Regions from separate parts of the Mesorhizobium sp. M0410 genome, predicted to be linked through region 2. Evidence: predicted binding sites of a transcription regulator. Region 2 holds the regulator's gene; the other holds the start of a gene.
What was found. The regulator LexA, encoded in region 2, represses DNA repair genes until DNA is damaged. The targets are predictions, from matches to a motif close to TGTTCNNNNTGTGTTCNG.

Region 1 (7,516 bases), on a different contig from region 2:
TCTGACCGGGTATCACGGAGCTCCTTGACGTGAGCCCGCTTCATGGCCGCGAATGGTAATGAACCCTTCGTCGAGAAGTCCGGATTGACTGGCCCGCTCAGCGGGTGAGGCAGTTTGCAAACGCCTTCGAGTATTGTTCGTCGTCGAAGCATCGTGCCTTCGCCGACTTCTGCGCCACCGCGCCGGAAATACTCCTGGCAAAGCCACATCAGACTGCCCCGCGAGGCCACTGGCCTCACTACAGGCCTGACCACATTCTGAGCCGAAGCATAAGGAACGCCATCTCGCGCGCAGCGCACTTCTTCGTGGAACTCGGCTGAACCTGGCTTTTCTCGCAGACGGATCTTTTTTCTACCCGGTGCGCGGAAGTACAGCCGGATATTGCCGTGCCGATCCCTGTCTTCGACAACGCCTTTCAGATTGAATTTCACCATGGTGCTCGCCACGTCCATCATCTGCGATCCCAAGGATTATCGCTAGAGGACACGCCGTCAAGTTTGCTGTTGCGGTGTGGTAGCCGCCCGAATGCCTCTGCCAGTTCCTCCACGTCCCAGACATAGCGCTCTTTGCTGGGCATCCGCGGTTGTGGCATACGGCCATCCGCGACCAACTGGTCGAACGTCGTTGGACTGACGCCGATAGCTACCGCTGCCTGTTCTCGATTAATGCCGAACAGCAGGAGCCCGCCAAGTGCGCGTTTCATTGCTTTTCTCGCTGCACATCGCCTCGCGGGCTGAGTTCCGCGACAGTGGAGCATTCACCTAAGAAGCAATCACGCTACCCTTTCCTTGCTATGCCTGGAATGGATCTGTCCGGCCAATGCGGCAAACGGCGGTAACGGCGTGAAAATAGGATAGCAGACCGCGGCTGCGGGGGTTCGAGTCGGGAGAGCGCTACCGCCTTTCCTCCGACTCAGCTCGACGCATTCTGCACTTCGTTGCCGCGCGTAGCACCCAATAGGTTTCAGGCAACGCTCGACATCCACGAGGTCCAGTCGGAATGTCGGACGCCGCGCACCCTGCAATCGTCGAGACGAATAGAATGGGGGCGGGGCCGACGCGCTAGGCTGTCGTGGCTCCCATGCCCCAGCTCCGCACAGGCCAAGAATCTCTTTGCTCCTCCACGGTGAAATGAAAATTCTTGAGCCGCCGCGCTTCGATGCGTGGAAGCATGTCCGAAAACTGCGCCCTGGTGACTTCGAGGGAGAGACTCAGCGACGGCAGGCGATCGGCCTGGAAGAGCGTGCCCGCGTCTGAACTCCGTCTTCATGGGCGTGGGCGCCATGATCATGACGACGCCCGGCCACCTAAACGCCGGGTCCGGCATGATGAGCGTGGCGGGGAGAATGATATAGGTGAATTCGACCGACTGGCGGGGCGGGCCTGGCTGAACCACTTGGCCGAAGTTGACGTTGGCTGAGCCTACGATTTCGCCGCGCCACTCGCCCGCCACGATCGGCGGCAACTCAAGATGGCCGCCCTTTTTGCGGACAGTCATTCCGAACGTGTGCGCCAGGAAGCGTGGCAATATCGATACCCGCTGCCTCTAGCCTGCGCCTCGCCGCCGCGACGACCTCCGCGCCAAACTGCGGCGCGTGCCGCACAACGATGGCTTCGCCGGTCAGCTCCGGCATGTTCCGCTCCAGCAGCATGACAAAGCCGTCGGTGCTTTTCGCGCTCATGGCCCAGTCTTGAAGGGTTTGGACCACTCCCGCCCTTGCGACTTTCTGCCTAGTGCGGGCGAGCCGGGTCGTCTTTCCTCGCTCTTCGGACAGGACATGCTCGAAGGCATGTATCGTCTGCCAGAAATCATGCTCCCCGGTCCGGGGTTTCTCTTTGGGTAGGACCGAAACCAGCTTGCGGAAAGCGGCGTCGGCCACGCCCGGCTCACCCTTGTCCCGGGCGTTCCTGATCCACGATTTCAGCTTTTCGGGATCGTTGCAGTTCTCGATCAGTCCCAGAACCTTCGCCACGTCGCTCATGCGGTCCTCCCTTTAGTCCCTGACCCGCAAGCCTGTCTTGCCCACCGCAGCGACTGCGAGGATTCGAGTAGCTTCCAAGACGAGGCCCAGCAAAATCAAGTGGCTCAGGTTACAATATGCGCGTTGGGCGTTCGGGCATACATGCTTACCGGAAAGCATGGGAATGCGGTATGCGGAAAGCAAGCCTAGCACTTGAAGCGTTCGTTGACGAAACGATCCAAAAAGGCCCGCGAGAAACGATACTTCCCGACAGTTTTCATAGCGATGCGTCATCAGCTATGCGTCCCCGCCATATGGTGCATAAGCCCTCGTTCTTGGCAGAACTTCGCGATCATGGTGAAGTTCCGGTCGGTGTAAAGGTCGTCGGGCAGCGCAACCTGGTGTGGTTAGTCGCAGTCGATGACCGATGGCGTTGGTGAGCCCCGACTGCGTTTGACCACTATTCGAAATGCATCGACTGGCCGCGCATCATCGCCAGGGTCAGTGCGACTGCGGGGTTTGCAGGCGGCTTCTCCATAAGCAGGGAGCCGTCGAAAATCGCGCCACGCCGCCATGCGCAATTCGTCACCGTCATCGACGGCTGCAGGGTCGAAAACGTGGGCATCGTAGGGATCCCGGTCAATCTCGATAGTCCAGTTCTTGAGCGCCTTGCGAGCCATTTCCTCCACCTGGGCAAGGTCGCTGGTGAAGAAGGGGATACGGTCGCCATCTTCCGAAAGGGGCTCAACCGCTCCAGCGTCGGCCGCTCGCACACCCAACCCAGAACGAAGGCAATATCGAAATCGATCTGGTGGTCCGGGCCAGCTGTAACCTCCAGCCGTTTGACGACGTCCGGATAGAGCTGCTTGCGCGCCGGCCACGTGTCCGGAAGCGCCTCGGCTTGCAATCTCGTTCGGGGAACGTCGATCAGTTCCATGATCTGATGGCGCGGAACTCTGTCCTCCGGCCAGCCCGCACAACATGCGGTCGTCGCAGCCTCGTCGGCCTCCATCCAAACCGAAGCAGCCCGGTCCTCGTCCTCGGTGGGCTTGTCGTCTTCCGGAAAGCCTTTGATGTCCCACCCTTCCAACGCGAACAAACCTTCCGCGCCCTGCAAAGCCGTAATGCCGGCCCGCGCGAAGACACCGCGTGCCAGTTCTTCGGGCGTTGCACCTTCAATGTTCAAGCGAAGTTCCATGGTTCGCCTCCTGTGCCAATCGCACCGACAGTGAACAAAATAAGAACATTGGAGTCAATAGGCTCTTGGCAACAGAGGAATTGGTTCCGTTTTTTCAACGGGATAGCCACCAGAGCGATGATCGGCGCTCCGTGTCGAATTCCAAGGCAACGGCTCCATTGCCGATCATGATGCGGACCGCTGCGGACGGGGACAGTCGGTCCCGCGTCCCGTCCTGCGGCCGGCGCTATGCTGACGCTCCTACGGCTGTCCTGTTAACCGTCCGCGGCGGGGGCGAATTTCCTCCGTCCCGCGCGCGACAATGTCCGCATTTGCGGACGCGCGCAGGACTGCGGCTTATGCGCCGTTTTTCCTTTGGGCGCCGGCAGTCGCCGGCGCGACGTCCAGCGGGGCATCGTGCCCTTCGACCGTATCGTCCTGTCGGCAAACGACTCTATCGGTGCCACCGAGTGAGCGGTCGCGCCAAACATTTCTTCCGCAGCGCCACCTCACCATGCCATTGACTCTTTACTAGGAAGAGAACAAATGAGGAACATACCATCAGCATTTCGCGTTCAGGGGACCAGATGAGTGCATCGGCGCCAAACGCTGCCATTTCCGATCTTCAAAATCGCATTGCGCGTCTCGAAGGCGGCAACACGCCCGAAAGAGCGGTGCTCCCTTTCGGCATTTCCTCTATCGACAGCCACCTGCCTGGGGGCGGTGTGGCACTTGGCGCGCTCCATGAAGTTGCCGGTGGTGGCAATGGAGCGATTGATGGCGCCGCCGCGTCGCTTTTTGCTGCAGGAATTGCGGCCAGGACGCAGGGCAAGGTGCTGTGGTGTGTGACGCGCCAGGATCTGTTTGCGCCGGCAATCGCCCAGGTCGGACTTCACCCGGACCGGGTGATCTATGTCGAAGCCGGTGACGACAAATCCCTGCTCGCCTGCTTCGAGGAAGGCCTGCGGCACATGGGGCTTGGGGCTGTGGTTGCCGAGGTTGCCCGGCTGTCGATGACGGCCTCGCGACGTTTGCAGCTTGCATCGGAAGGCTCCGGCGCCATGGGCATCGCCGTCCGCCGCTGGCGCCGACAGACCGAAGCCGCCGATTTTGGGCAGCCGACGGCGTCTGTCACCCGCTGGCGGGTTTCTGTGCTGCCGTCACGGCCGCTGCCTGTGCCAGGCGTTGGCCGGGCGCGATGGCAACTTGAACTGATCCGGTCTCGTGGAGGGGAAACGCTCGATATCGAAGTGGAGGCATGCGATGCCCAAGGTCGTCTCGCTCTTCCTTCCAAGCTGGTCGACCGACCGGCTCAGAAGGAAATTGGGCGACGTCTCGCCGCCACCGGATAGACCCTTGGTGCTGGTCGGGCGGCAAGGCAATCGTCGCTTGGTGATCGCGGCAGATCGCTCGGCTATGGAAGCGGGCCTACGCATCGGAATGCCGGCACGAAAGCGCAGGCCCTCATTCAGGGTCTGGTGGTTATGGACGCGGAGCCCGATGCCGACACGGAGGGATTGGAGCGGCTGGCGCTGTGGGCATTGCGGCGGTACGCGCCGATCGTAGCTGCGGATCCTCCGGACGGATTGGTCCTGGACACCACGGGCGCCGATCACCTTCATGGCGGCGAACAGATGATGCTGGTCGATATGGTCGAACGTCTCTACCAGGTCGGCTTTTCGGCGCGGGCAGCGATTGCGGATAGCTGGGGTGCCGCTCACGCCGTTGCGCGTTACATCCGGCAGACCGTCAGCGTGGTCGCTGGCAACGGAACCCTCGACGCCATTCGTCCTCTGCCCATCCCGTCTCTACGGTTGCCCGACGCAATCGTCAGCGGTTTGCGCGTTTTGGGCTTCGACAGGGTGGGGGACCTTCTGCAGCAGCCTCGCGCACCCTTGACCCTGCGCTTTGGGCCCGAATTGGGCCGCCGTCTTGACCAGGCCACTGGCCGCCTTGCCGAACCGATCGAGCCGGTGCGGCCAGTGGAGGTGGTCGAGGTAAAGCATGCCTTTGGCGAGCCCATTGGTGCGGCCGACACTATCGCGCGCTACATCGGCAAGCTTGTGCAAGCGCTATGCCTCGAGCTGGAGACCAGGGGGCTAGGCGCCCGACGGCTCGACCTGCTGCTCTACCGCGTCGACAACCGGATCGAAGCCATTCGCGTCGGCACCGCCTTGCCCATCCGCGATGTCAAGCGGCTGACGCGTCTGCTTTGCGACAAGATCGAGCGGGTCGATCCCGGTTTCGGCATCGAGCTGATGCGCTTGTCGGCGCCTCGAGCCGAACCGTTGACGCCCAGGCAGACGATCTCCTCACTCATCGAACAACAGGACGCTGACATTTCGGACCTGATCGACATACTGGGCAATCGTGCCGGCGAGGAGATGCTTTATCGGTTTGCCCCGGTGGCCAGCGACGTGCCCGAACGATCAGTTCGGCGTGTCGCCCCCGCGTCGGTGGAGACCGGCGATGCCTGGCCAGACCATTGGCCGCGTCCGGCTCGTCTGTTCGCAGTGCCTGAGCCGATCGAGGCGATAGCTCTATTGCCTAATCATCCGCCACCGAGCTTTACCTGGAGAGGCATCCGTCGAAGGGTGAAGCGGGCCGATGGCCCTGAGCGCGTTTTCGGCGAGTGGTGGAAGCGCGACGCCGAACTTGCCGCGGTGCGCGACTATTTCCAGGTCGAGGACGATGCCGGCGAGCGCTACTGGATCTATCGCGCTGGCGATGGCGAGGATGCCGCGACCGGCTCCCATCGCTGGTTCCTGCACGGCATTTTCGGATGATCGCACCGTACGTCGAACTGCAATGCACCTCGCATTTTTCCTTCTTGCGTGGCGCCAGTTCCTGCGAGGAATTGTTTGCGCAGGCCGCCATAATGGACATGCCCGCACTTGCCATCTGCGATCGCAACAGCCTGGCCGGGATCGTGCGCGCGCATGAGGCGGCAAAGGCGACCGGCGTCAGGCTGATCGTCGGCTGCCGGCTGGATCTGGCGGAAGAGATTTCCATCCTGGTCTATCCGACCGATCGCGCCGCCTACTCGCGGCTTTGCCGCTTGCTGTCTCTGGGCAAGAAGCGCGGTGGCAAGGCGAAATGCGTGCTGCATTGGGCCGACCTCGTCGGCTATGGCGACGGCCTTGTTGCGGTGTTCGTTCCCGATCAGGCCGACGACACATCCTCGATGTGGCTGCGGCGACTGTGCGAAGCGTTTGGCGACCGGGCTTACATGGCGCTGACGCTGCGCCGCCGTCCCAACGACGCTTTGCGGCTGCACGATCTTTCCAATCTTGCCGGACAGGCCGGCGTGCCAACGGTCGTTACCAACGATGTGCTCTTCCACGAGCCGTCACGGCCCATCCTGCAGGACGTCGTCACCTGCATCCGGCACAATGTCACGATCGACCACGCCGGGCTGCGGCGCGAACGACATGCCGACCGCTATCTGAAGCCGCCGATTGAGATGGCACGCCTGTTCGGCCGTTATCCCGAAGCGATCGCGCATACCCTCGAGATCGCCGAGCGCTGTCGATTCTCACTGGACGAGCTTGCCTATCAATATCCCGAGGAACGCATGGTGCCGGGTCTGACACCGCAGCAGGCGCTGGAGAAACTGGACCTGGGAAGGTGCCACGACGCGCTTTCCGGAAGGCGTGCCGGACAAGGTTGTTGGTACGCTCAAGCATGAATTGCAGCTCATCGAGAAAATGCAATACGCGCCGTATTTTCTGACCGTCAATTCGATCGTGCGCTTTGCCCGCAGTCAGGACATCCTCTGCCAAGGCAGGGGGTCTGCCGCCAACAGCGCTGTATGCTATGTCTTGGGCATCACCTCGATCGATCCCGACCGCAATGACCTGCTGTTCGAGCGCTTCGTCTCGGAAGAACGCCGCGAGCCGCCCGATATCGATGTCGATTTCGAACATGAGCGCCGAGAAATCGCCATGCAATGGATGTTCGATAACTATGGCCGTGAGCACGCAGCACTCTGCTCGACCCTCATCCGCTATCGTTCCAAAGGCGCCCTGCGTGATGTCGGCAAGGCTCTGGGTCTGCCCGAAGACCTAATCAAGATGCTGTCGTCGCAGGTGTGGGGCTGGTCGGACGAAGGCGTCCAACCAAAGCATGCGGAGGAACTGAACCTCAATCTCGGCGATCGCCGTCTGCGCCTGGCGCTTGACCTGGCCAGGCAGCTGATCGGCGCACCGCGTCATCTGTCGCAACACCCCGGTGGCTTCGTCCTGACTCGCGACAGGCTCGACGATCTGGTGCCGATCGAACCGGCCGCAATGAAGGATCGTCAGGTCATCGAATGGGACAAGGATGACATCGACGCGCTGAAGTTCATGAAGGTCGACGTGCTAGCGCTCGGCATGCTG
Region 2 (7,516 bases):
CCCTCCCTGGCAATATGGCCTTGCAACCTGGCCGCGAGCATCGCGCGGCGCGTCGTCGCCAGCCTCACGATTCCAGCTCTCGCATCGATCTCAAGTGACAGCCGCCTTGATGGCGAAGCGCGCATCCTTCCACGCACCGGTGCGCAGGATGTCCTCAAGCACTTCGACGGCCTGCCAGACATCGGCATAGCCGACATAGAGCGGGGTGAAGCCGAAGCGCATGGTCGATGGCGCGCGAAAATCGCCGATCACGCCACGTTCGATCAGCGCGCGCATGATCTGGTAGCCATGCTCATGCATGAATGAAATCTGGCTGCCGCGTTTTTCCCCATCGCGCGTGCTTTCGAGCGTGAGGCCGTAAGTGCCGCACTTTGCCTCGACAAGCTCGATGAACAGATCGGCCAGTGCGATGCTCTTCTTGCGCACCGCCGTCATGTCGACATCGTCCCAGATGTCGAGCGCGCCCTTCAGCGTGCGCATCGAAAGGATCGGCTGGGTGCCGCACAGAAACCGGCGGATGCCGGTGCCGGCCGCATAGCCTGGCTCGAAGGAGAAGGGCCGTGCATGGCCCCACCAGCCGGTGAGCGGCTGCTGAATGTCGGCAAGATGCCGCTCAGCCGCATAGATGAAGGCAGGCGCGCCCGGGCCGCCATTCAGATATTTATAGGTGCAGCCAACGGCAAAATCGGCGTTGGCTTTGTCGAGCTCGACTGGCATCGCGCCGGCGGTGTGGCAGAGATCCCAGACGATCATCGCCCCGGCTTCCTGGGCCCTGCGCGTCAGCGCCGGCATGTCGCGCAGTTCGCCCGATTTGTAGTTGACGTGGTTGACCAGCACCACGGCGGTGCGATCGTCGATCAGCTCCTCGATGGTCGGCGCGTCGACCGCCGAGAGGCGCAGCAGCGCATCTTTTCGCGTCGAAACCACACCCTCAGCCATGTAGAGGTCTGTCGGAAAACTATCGCCCTCGGCGACGATGACCTGCCGCTCCGGTCGCATGGCCATGGCGGCGTGCAGCAGCTTGTAGATGTTGACCGACGTCGTATCGCAGACCACCGTCTGGCCGACCGCGGCACCGATCAGGCGCCCTAGCTGGTCGCCAAGTTCAAGCGGCATGTTGAACCAGCCGGCCGTGTTCCATGCGCGGATGACATCATGCGACCATTCTTCGGTCGCGGCCTTGTACAATTCATCGAAAGCGGCACGTGAAGCAGCTCCTAGCGAATTGCCGTCGAGATAGATCACTCCTTGCGGCAAGACAAAGCGGTCGCGCATCGCGCCCAGCGGATCCGCGGCATCCATCGCCTTTACGGCCACGAGATCGGGAATTCCCGTCATGATTTGCCTGCTCCCCCAAAAAATCCAACGCAACGCCGGACACGCATCAACTGTTCTTCTGTTCTTCCATTACCTGGTTGCGCGTGCAAGGCTCCACCGGCGAGAAGCAGCCTGACCAGGCGGTGGAAACCTGGAGTTAGCCCGAGGTTGGCGTTTTGAGTTCGTTTCGTTCACGGCGCATTGACCAAACCGCACAGTCGATAGGGGTTCACTTCCGTGCCCTTTGCCGACCGACGGCCGATGCCAGTACCGCCTTCTAGGAGGCCAGAACGGCGCAAATGAAAGCAGAATCAATGCGATGAGGCTCGCGGCGGCGAAAATACGGTACGCCGGTAGGGGACGTCGTTTGTTTCCCGAGCCTTAACGCATTCATTAAACTTTAAACAGTTGCGGAACACAACTGGAACAGATAGTGTCTGTTCTGGGTTTGTTTTCTGATTCTGTTGGGGGTCGCTATGCTGACACGCAAACAACACGAACTGCTTATGTTCATCCACGAAAGGTTGAAGGAAAGCGGTATCCCACCGTCCTTCGACGAGATGAAGGAAGCGCTCGACCTGGCTTCCAAATCCGGAATCCACCGACTGATTACGGCGCTGGAGGAGCGCGGCTTCATTCGCCGTTTGCCCAACCGGGCCCGTGCACTGGAGGTGCTACGCCTGCCTGACTCGATCGCCCCCGGCCTCAATGCGGCACGCAAGTTCTCGCCGAGTGTCATCCAGGGCAGTCTTGGGCAAGGTGCCCCTCGGCAGGGCAAGCCGACATCGTCGCGCGTCCCTGCAGCCGGCAATGACGACGATGTCGTCGCCGCCGTTTCGATCCCGGTGATGGGCCGCATCGCCGCCGGTGTGCCGATCGATGCTATCCAGCACCAGACGCATTCGATTTCGGTGCCGCCGGATATGATCATGGGCGGCGAGCATTATGCGCTCGAGGTCAAAGGCGATTCGATGATCGAGGCTGGCATTTTCGACGGCGACACGGTGATCATCCGCAATGCCGATACGGCGAGCCCCGGTGAGATCGTGGTGGCCCTGGTCGACGAGGAGGAAGCGACACTGAAGCGGTTCCGCCGCAAGGGCGCCTCGATCGCCCTGGAGGCCGCCAATCCGGCCTACGAGACGCGCATCTTTGGACCAGACAGGGTCAAGGTGCAGGGCAAGCTCGTTGGGCTGATCCGCCGCTACTGAGTTGCGCCCTTGGTGCCGGCTTTTGGATTGTCGGCCCGGTATGGCGGCAGGCCGCGCGCCGCGCGTGAAAATTTCCGCTGCACGTGCCAGGGCCGGTATGATTTTTCGACGGCGAAGCGGATTTCGGCGCGTGTTGCCGCTTGTGGATCGAAATAGACGGCCGCACTTCCTGCGCGCGCCAGTTGCCGTTTTGTGACGACGAGGACCAGCCGGTCGTAGTAGCAGGGATTATGGGCGGTGGCGTCGTCGATGACGATCAAGCTGGCGAAGGCGCAGGCTGGCCGTGCGGTATCGCGATCCTTGGCTTGCGCAATGATCGCGCCGGATGGATGCCTGGCGAGGCAGAGACCGTCCGTGCAAATGAACGGCATGCCCGGCGGTAGGTCGGCCGGATCGGCAATGTCGAATTGCGGATCGTTCTTTCCAGGTGTTTCCGGCGCGACGATAGCCTCTGATGTGAGCGCGCGTTTCCAGTTGTCGATGGTGAACTCATTCGGGCGTGCCCGGTTGACCGCGAGCTCACCGCTGCCGATCGGCAGCGCGACCAGCCGTGCGTCCTCCGAGATCAATACGTCGGGTACGCGTGTCTGCGTTGTCGTCAGCAAGCCGGCGAGCGCAAAAGGAAGTGCCGCCAGCCGCAACCAGGTCGTCGCCATGCTGGCAATGACGAGGGCGATCGTCACCAGAAGGACGGATCTCAGCGAAATCAGCCCGACCGCATCGATCGGCGAGCGCTCCGAGATCCACCCGGACAGGGCGATCATCGCCGTCAGCCCCTTGCCCATCACGTATAGGAAAGGCCCATCCGCGCCGAACGGCATCGCCAGCGCACTGAGGACGGCGAAGGGCATGACGACCAGTGAGACGATGGGCATGATGGCCAGATTGGCGAACAGGCTGAGCGGCGCCACGCGCTGGAAATGCCATATGGCGAAAAGCGCCGTGGCGCTCCCTGCAATGATCGAGGTCATCGCCAGGCCGCCCATGCCCAGCAGGACCTTTCGCGTGGCGAGGCGTAGCGGCGACCGCCGCGGCGGCGGCGTGGTGGCCCTGCCGGCGCGGTAGTCGGACCAGCCGGCATAGGCGCCGACAAGGGCCGCCGTCGCGGCGAAGGACATCTGGAAGCTCGGACCGACCACCTCGTGTGGCGACACCAGAATGACCGCGATGGCCGAGATCGCCAGGTTGCGCATGGTGAGCGCGGCCCGGTCGAACAGCACGGCGATAAGCATCACCGCCAGCATGATGAAGCTGCGTTCGGCCGCTACCACAATGCCGGAAAAGACGAGGTAGGCCGCAATCGAAAAAAGCGCGGCGGCCGCGGCATATTTCTTGACCGGCCGTCGCGATGAGAAATCGGGAAACAGCGCAAAGGCGCCGCGTAGCAGCGCCATGATGGTGCCGGCGACCAACGCCATATGCAGCCCCGAGATAGAGATGATGTGATAAATGCCTGTACGCCGCATCGCTTCGTTGATCTCCTCGGGAATGCCTGCGCGCACGCCGACGATCAGCGCAGCAGCAATCTCGCCCTCGGCGCCGCCGATGCGGCTGCGGATATGGTCGGCGATGGATTCGCGCGCGTCTTCGATCGCGGAAGAAAGCCGCGCGGCAAGCGGCATGCTGCTCGACGACACGACTTTCGGATTGCCGAGAAAAAAGCCGCTGCCGCCGATACCGGCGAAATAGCTGTCGAAGGAGAAATCATAGCTGTCGGGCCGCACCGGGCCGGTCGGCGGCAGCAGCCGCACATAGCCGGTGATCTCGGAACCGGCGGCCAGCTCATCCGGTATCTTCATCGCCGAAACGCGGACCCGTTCCGGCATGTAGCGCAGCGTCGGCCTGGCGGTTGAGATCACATCGATTGTCAGCCGGATGCGGCCGCTAGCCATGGGTTCGTACGATACGACGCGACCCGTCAGCCGCGTCGAGATTTCAGAACCGAGCACATGCGTCCCGACACGCCAGGTCTCGAACTTGGCGGCAAGCACGCCAAGCACGCAGAACAACGCCACCATGAAGCACAGGCGGGCTCTGGGCCAAGAGCGCGAGACGACGGCACAAAGGGCCGCGAGGAGCACGAGTGCGATCGGCTGTGGAAAGGCCGGCTCCACCGCCATCGCGAAATACACGACCACCCCGCATGCGAGGAACACCGGCACCAGCAGGAAGGCGATGCCACGGTCGAGTTCCAGGCCGGCCGCCGAGGTTACGCTGTTGCGGATACGGGACGGTGACGAGAGGCGGAAACGCCTGGGCAGGCGTACGATGGGCTCGCCCGCGGGCACGAGAACCGTTGCTGGGTCGCTGGCCGGCAGCGACGGAGCATCGAAGCGCGGAGCGGGTAGCAATGCCGGTGCCGGCAGGACAGGCGGGGGAGCGGCAAACAGCAAGCGTTCGCTGACGCCGCTGCCAACGTCCTCGCCCTCGCCCGCACCACGGCCTCGCACAGCCATCGGGTCTGCCCCTTGCGCCCTCGACCTCCTATGCTACATGAACGCGCAACGCGCGAAAGTCCGCGCAACAACATTCGCTTCCTACGCCCGCCTGGGTCGCTTCCTTTATCTTCACCGCGCCTCGCGTTCGGCAGGGTAGCCCGCCGGGCTCTCGGCCCGACTTCATCGGCCGGTTTCAACCTGACGACAGCCCTCTTAGCTGACCTCCGTGACCGGCTCGCTGGCGTCTTAGTCGAGCAGCTTGGCTGGTCCGCCTTCATCGACTGCTACGACCGGCCGAAACCCTGTTCTAGCTTGACCCGCCCTATTTCGGCAGCGACGGCGACTACGCCAAGGAGCTTTTCGGCGGTGACCAGTTCGAGGCAATCGCGACCAGACTGTCTGTCAATCAACGACGTGCCGGAGATCCGCGCGGCCTTCCGGGCCAACAGCATCGAAGAGGTTCAACTGCTCTACAGCCTGGCTGGCGGCAAGGGGACAGCCGCGCGAGATTTGATTATAAGCGGCAGTCGATATTAGAGAGGGAGCGGATGACCGAAAAGGAAGAGACCGAGAAATCGGCACGATCTGGGTGGGTGGTATTCGGGTTTGCGGCAACCGCAGTTTATTTCACGGCATTGGGCTCGATCCTAGGCAATAGCGGGCCGGATAGCCTTTTGCCAATCAACAAGGCCAGCCTCGCGCTAAACACATTCGGCGATTTTGTCGCAGGGATCTGCGCTCCACTTGCCTTTCTTTGGTTGTTCGTGGCCACCATGGTCCAGTCACAAGAGCTTGCTCTGCAACGGCAGGAACTGCGGCTGACGAGGAGGGAGTTCGAACTCAATCGAGACATTTTAAAACAACAGGCAGAAGAGGCCCGCGCCCAAGCCGCATTCATAGGCAAACAGACACAACTCCTGGAAGGCGCCGAGGTAGATCGGTTGATCGATACGCACCAAGCCGCCTTTATTCGCCGGTATCGCAAAGTGGGTGGACGTACGATAATGGTTGGCGAAGCTGACGACGAGGACAGGCAGATGATCCAAATAGGGGTTCAATCTTCAGATCCCCTGAATTTCGTCGGGGCGGCCACAGATGTCCGGGTGATCGCCTCACAACTTCGCCGCGCCAAAAATAAATCTCCTGACAAAGTAGCTTATTTTTCTAAGCCACACTTTCAGCCACTCGGAGATGCGCTCAATGAAATTGCGGAGATGATGGACCGCTCATCGCCAACCATGAAAGCCAAGCTCAAGGAAGCCAACTTCGCTACCGCTGTGGCCGCTGCGGATTACCTTCTCGCCCAGTGCGTGGATTACCCCAAGAACTTAAAGTTAAATGATCGCCTCTAAACACTCTGGCAGCTATTCAGCGCACGCTAACTGAATCGCAGTTGGTTTGCCGGCTAGATGGTGCCTTTAGTCCTCGGGCGGGATATTCCACGTTTTTAATTCGGCTTGCAGGCTGCTAATCTCGTGCTTTCGTTCCGGTGGGGCCTGGAGACGCACAATCTCAAGTTTCCCTTGCCATCCATGCCGAATAGCCAACAGGAACCGTCGTCGATCCCCAGTTGCGGACTGCAATTCTTCCGCGAGGTTCGTCAAACGCATTCGGCATTTGTTCAATTGCATATCGAGGTCGCCAACCACCCCAGAAATTAGGTGCTGTCCGATAAGACAAGCACGGCGTCCGTGTTTTTTCATTTGGTTGGTCGTCGAGCGTAATTCCATCAAGAGCACTCCCAAGGACGTCTGCACTTTCTCTTGAGGCGTCTCTGGAAATTCTTCATGCAGGCTATTGAAGTGCAGCGCGGAGATGTGCCCGGCGATCTTCTGGTCAGAGAACGAAACTGGCTCCCAGCTGTGTGCAAATTCGTTCCTAATCCGCCGAAGCCTCTCCAGATCGTCGTACTGGGGCTTTGTCACCAATCCCAGAGAGTAGGCCATTTTGATTCGTGCTGACAGCGTTCCAAGAGGGGCGTTGAACCCTTCAAGGAGTGTCGATGCTGGCGCGCCCTCAATTAGAAATGCCGCTATAAGATCGCCGAGCGCTTCTTCTGCGAAAGCTGCGAGCGCGAGAACCAATCCACGCTCGTCAAGCGTGCCCATGATTTGATTAAGGCGATTGAGGTCCCCAAAGACCTCATCTTCTTTCGCTTTCTCTTCAGCTTTGTCGTTCATCTGGCCTTTGAAATCCTGGTTTTCCGCCTTTCGCTGACACGCGCCGCCTCGCGCATAGTCGGCGCGAGGCTGCTATCGTGCGGTGAAGCTGGCGGCGGTCTGACGGTACGCCAAAACGGAGCTCAAACACCGAAAATTCCCGCCTTTGACGATAATGAGCTAACTCCGATCTGCTGCCAAGTGAAGTTGCCCGGAGGTGCCAAACGATTGCGCGCTACACGGCAGGACGGGAACCGATGCGGCAAACAGCAAGCGTTCGCTGACGCCGCTGCCAGCGTCCTCGCCCTCGCCCGCACCACGGCCTCGCACAGCCATCGGGTCTGCCCCTTGCGCCCTCGACCTCCTATGCTACATGAACGCGCAACGCGCG

Region 1: a site for LexA is predicted at 3,676-3,693, ahead of NKI63_RS15750 (ImuA family protein). Genes of this name have one in related genera too.

Annotation. Positions count from the first base shown of each region.
Region 1 is NZ_JAMYRN010000009.1:169,128-176,643, forward strand. It holds gene NKI63_RS15735 (helix-turn-helix transcriptional regulator) at 452-703, opposite strand; gene NKI63_RS15740 (hypothetical protein) at 1,466-1,981, opposite strand; gene NKI63_RS15745 (hypothetical protein) at 2,421-3,158, opposite strand; gene NKI63_RS15750 (ImuA family protein) at 3,725-4,489, shown strand; partial or broken gene NKI63_RS15755 (DUF6504 family protein) at 4,401-5,923, shown strand; partial or broken gene NKI63_RS15760 (error-prone DNA polymerase) at 5,920-7,516, shown strand, end outside.
Region 2 is NZ_JAMYRN010000007.1:135,706-143,221, reverse strand. It holds gene kynU (kynureninase) at 91-1,338, opposite strand; gene lexA (transcriptional repressor LexA) at 1,794-2,528, shown strand; gene NKI63_RS12205 (ComEC/Rec2 family competence protein) at 2,522-4,984, opposite strand; gene NKI63_RS12200 (hypothetical protein) at 5,515-6,318, shown strand; gene NKI63_RS12195 (MltR family transcriptional regulator) at 6,385-7,146, opposite strand.